2 regions of the Paenibacillus sp. fava2 genome follow, and region 1 is predicted to be linked to the other one. Evidence: predicted binding sites of a transcription regulator. Region 1 holds the regulator's gene; the other holds the start of a gene.
What was found. Region 1 encodes LexA, which represses DNA repair genes until DNA is damaged. Its sites were predicted from a motif close to CGAACATATGTTCG; they were not measured.
Positions count from the first base shown of each region.

Region 1 (2,402 bases):
AGGCCGGAAGAGCCATCTCGGCATCTCTTATACTATAAAACGTAAAAGAGGTGTTAATATGGCAGAAAGAGATCGGTTAAGAATCCGCAGAGCAATTCGTGCTCTGCTGGCACAGCGGGCCATTCTTCTGGAGCGGCTTGAAGAAATTAATGAAAATCTGCGCAGATTGCCGAATCCGAGCCGGGCCAGACGTGAATTGCTGGCAGCGCGGGCGTCTATCCGGGAAGCCCTCCGCTTGAACCGTATCGCAATCAGATTGTTGCGCAGTGTACTGTAGAGAATGGCAGGTACAGAAGGATAAAGCATGCAGAAAGGACACCCCGCTCCGCGGAGGTGTCTTTTCTGCATTATAGGCGGAATCTGCGTCTCCTACTCCCTGATGGTGACCCGTGTGCCGATAGGAACGATGCGTGACAAAGCAAGAACATCTTCGTTATACATCCGGATGCAGCCGTGTGAGACCATATGGCCGATCGAGGCAGGGTTATTGGTTCCGTGGATGCCGTAATGGGGTTTGGACAGGCCCATCCAAAAGACGCCGAACGGCCCGCCGGGATTGGGCTGCTTGTTAATAATGGTATATTCGCCTTCGGGTGAAGCTGTCAGCATCGTACCGATTCCTACAGGGAAGCCGCGGGTCACAATGTTATTATCCAGCAGATACAGCATACGCTGCGACAGGTCAACAATAATCCGGTAATTGGGCATTGTCATCAGCACTCCTTCTGCAATCAGAATATGTGCGGAATACCGGACCCGTGAACTTGAATTTCAGGACAGAAAAAAGGCTGCTGCACAATGGATGCGCAACAGCCTCGGGAGGATTAATTAATGGATATCACGGAAAAGTCCAATGACTCTGCCAAGGATGGTAACCCGGTTCAAGCGGAGAGGTTCGTAAGCCGGGTTCTCCGGCTGCAGGCGGATATGATCACGTTCTTTATAGAAGGTCTTGACAGTAGCTTCGTCTTCTTCAGTCATTGCTACAACGATATCACCGTTATCTGCTGTCTGCTGCTGGCGGACAATAACATAGTCGCCATCCATAATTCCGGCCTCAACCATGCTGTCTCCGAGCACGGAGAGCATGAAGACCTTGTTGTCACCGACATAATGGGTAGGCAGCGGGAAGTAATCCTCAATATTCTCGGTAGCGGTAATCGGCACCCCGGCGGTGACTTTACCAACAACAGGAATACGGGTAACCGTCTGTACGAACTGATGTACATTCTCTGAATCTTCCTGGCCAAGCAGTTCTATAGCGCGAGGCTTCGTAGGGTCACGGCGGATCAGACCCTTCTTCTCTAGACGGTCCAGATGACCATGCACGGTGGAACTGGAGGCAAGACCGACAGCTTCCCCGATTTCCCGGACAGACGGAGGATAACCCTTGCTGCGGACTTCGTTACGTATGAATTCCAGGATCGCCAGCTGACGACTCGAAATCTTTGACATTGGAATCAACCCCATATAGTATGTTTGGGAAAATTATAACATAGAACTTCCGTTCGTACAAACATAAGTTCTAACTATTTCATAATAACATTTGGATGATGCTGTCAGAAGAGGTAGAATAGAGCCGGAAAACAAGGGGAACAATTGTTCGAAAAAATCTATTGATCAAAACACATGTTCGTGTTATATTAATCTCAAATTTAAGAACACGTGTTTGGAGGTCGATGATTTTGTTAAAGTACAGTACTTACCGCAGCATCTACGATGAGACCCGTGAGGTTCAATCTGCCGGAGATGATTCTGTTTTAGAATATGTAATCCGTATGAAGAAGTCAGCAGCAACCCTGTTCGGTACATTAATGAGCCTGTTCCGCAGAGGCCAGCTGGTGAAGCTTGCCATGATCCTGATGCTGGCGGTCTCCGGCTTCACAGTGGTAGGTAATGTATTTGCAGGATCAGTATCCTCAGTGATGCCGGCTGAACGTGTGGTAGTGGAACGCGGCGACTCCCTCTGGAGCATTGCGCTTGCACATAAACCGTCTGACATGAGGACGGTTGTATATATAGAAGGAATCGAGAAAGCGAGCGGGCTCAAGGGCAGTGACATACAGGCCGGGGATGTCCTGACACTGCCGGCATATTAATTGGGATTGCTTAAATATCAACTATAGTTCACGCCATAAAGAGCTTGCAGGGAGGAGACCTTGACAAGCTCTTTTTCTCATGGCAAAGTTAGAATGAATTTATAGGGGAGGGGAAAGCATTGAATATAGACGAATTGGTCGCACGCATCAATGAATTGGCACGCAAGCAGAAGAGCAGCGGCCTGACAGAAGAGGAACTGGCGGAACGCGCCCGGCTCCGCGAAATCTACCTGGGCAACATCCGCAGAAATTTCCGGGCACAGCTGGATACCATTGAGATTGTGGATAACGATGATCAGGGCA
Region 1 covers NZ_CM177755.1:4,209,225-4,211,626, reverse strand. Annotated here, with positions in the region: gene AC4G46_RS18245 (hypothetical protein) at 59-277, shown strand; gene AC4G46_RS18240 (L,D-transpeptidase) at 370-708, opposite strand; gene lexA (transcriptional repressor LexA) at 829-1,455, opposite strand; gene AC4G46_RS18230 (LysM peptidoglycan-binding domain-containing protein) at 1,686-2,099, shown strand; gene AC4G46_RS18225 (DUF896 domain-containing protein) at 2,219-2,402, shown strand, end outside.

Region 2 (2,402 bases), 1.8 Mb from region 1:
AAACGAATGCAGCAAACATTTCAAGCGTAGAAAAAATTAAGAATGTAACAAAATTCCAGACTTCAAAATTGAGCACAACAACACCCCTGACATAATTTTCATCGAACGCAACCATTATACAACTCAAGCACTATTGGAGCATATCAAATTATGCAACATTTACTCCGACCATCGTCAGGCGGTGAAGTGGGCCGCATTACCCAGCGGCCCCGGGTAAACCATCAGCGCTTCTTTACTTTTACCAGTGCGGCGATTGACAGGACCAGCGCCGCCATACTGATAATCCAGGTGATAACATTAAGCATTCAATCCCTCCTACTGACTTATTGTTTCATTATTGCCTGTTATGGTAAGATTGGGTGGAGAGTAAGGGCGGCTACCCTTACCCTCCGGGAACCTATTTACGTTTGCCAGGGCGGCGGCGTTTTTTGGTTCCTTTTTTCTTTTCCTTTAGCAGCAGGTAAGCCGTATAACACTGAATGGCTGCTGTCAGGAGTTGCACCCAATCCTTCATCCAACCTCTCCTTTCCGGAAGTTTTTGTTTCACTTCCTGTATTTAATATATCACTTAATGTACTAATAGTCAAACGAAAAGTTTGACTTTCTGTATTTTATTTATTACTATAAGCACATAAGGATAAGGGAGGTGTAAGAATGCCGTTTTCTTATAAACCATTGAAGGTACTGCTGGCACAAAATGATCTAAAAAAAGGCGATTTAAAAACCCTCTTAGGCTTTGGCCCTTCAACAGTAGCAAAATTTGATAAAGGCGAGAATGTATCTATGGATGTAATTCATAAGCTTTGCACCTATTTCGATGTACAGCCTAACGATATTTTTGAATATGTAAAGGAACCCCCGCCCGAATGACGGCGGGTTGTTTATTTTAGATCATCCTTTAATGCAGAACCAAGTTCAGCCATATACTGAGTCAGCCTTTGGCTGATTTTTGTTCGAGTAATGTCCCTTGTCATACCGAATTCCTCTTGATAGCCGCGATAGTAAATCATGTAGTACAACAGAAAATCTTCTTGTCTGCCCGGCTCCACCCTTATGTTTCGCCGCTTAAACTCCATCTGGATTGTTTGTATGTCCTGAATAATTCGCTGCTGTATGTAGTGACCGGCTGTTAAGTACAGCTTTTTAAGCACATTGCCGGTATGCTCGATCTCCTCCACGCTCCGGTTAACCATCGCGTCTATATGCCTCAGCAGTATTAAATCCCGGGCCATTGTCCTTTCTTCAATAGACAGCATATTACTTGGTGCTTTATCCATGCTACCCCTCCGCGATATAAGAACATTTGTTTGTATTATAACCAGCAAAGGGATTTTTAAGCAATGTCTTAATTTGCCACACTCGCCATATTCGCATATTGTTCATAGTAAAATCTTCCTAATTCTGATAGACTAAATTTTGTTAATTATTATCAGATTTAGGGGGAACTTAATTGAAAAAGCCGCTTTATAAAAAATGGTGGTTCTGGGTGGTATTAATCCTTGTTATCGGTGCAATCGGTAGTATGGGCGATGACACAGAATCGGACGCTTCTGTCGAACCGCCAGTTGCAACCGAACAAGCTCAAGCCGTAATCGCAGAAAAGACCGAAGCTCCTGCTGCAACGCCATCCGCCGAAGAACTTAAAGCAATTGAAGAAGCAGCAAAAAAGGATGAAGCAGAGAAAAAGGCCCAGGATGAAGCCGATGCTAAGGCTGCTGCTGAAGAATTGGCCAAACAGGAAGCCGAAGCCAGTATTCCTCGTGAACATAAGGCAGCATTAAGAACTGCAGAGTCATATGCAGAATCCATGCACATGTCAAAGGCAGGCATATACGATCAGCTTACATCTGAATACGGTGAAAACTTCCCCAAAGAGGCAGCTAAATATGCTATCGACAACATCGTATATGACTGGAAGGAAAACGCACTTCTAACTGCACAATCATATGCTGAAATGAATATGTCAGATAAAGAGATTTACAATCAGCTAATTTCAGAATATGGGGAAAAGTTCACCAAAGAAGAAGCTCAGTATGCAGTAGATAACTTGAAATAAATAACCAAGCCCGTCAACCTTAACTGGTCGGCGGGCTTTTAAATTCCCATGCGTTTGGGATTTTACCTTTTGATTGCAGCCAGGCCCAGGCGATACAAAATCGTAATCAGCCGTGCCTCTGTATATGTCGCCTTATCCGGAGTATCGATAACCGGTTTACCATTAAGTACGGATGGAGTATTGGCCAAAGCCTTCAGCGCATCCTTGGCCCATTCCGGCGGTGTGGTATCTGTCAGCTCAAGCAATACCGTACCCAGCTCCTTGATATCGACGGCTTGCTGCAGGACCTGCTTTTTGAGTGTATCTTTACTGTTGACCAGGCTTTCCACGGCAAGCGCCAGCTCCT
Region 2 covers NZ_CM177755.1:2,418,004-2,420,405, reverse strand. Annotated here, with positions in the region: gene AC4G46_RS10135 (hypothetical protein) at 1-115, opposite strand, end outside; gene AC4G46_RS10130 (helix-turn-helix domain-containing protein) at 676-870, shown strand; gene AC4G46_RS10125 (YhjD family protein) at 882-1,277, opposite strand; gene AC4G46_RS10120 (Ltp family lipoprotein) at 1,451-2,056, shown strand; gene AC4G46_RS10115 (glycoside hydrolase family 73 protein) at 2,119-2,402, opposite strand, start outside.
Region 2: the regulator LexA is predicted to act here: its motif matches at 1,297-1,310, upstream of AC4G46_RS10125 (YhjD family protein).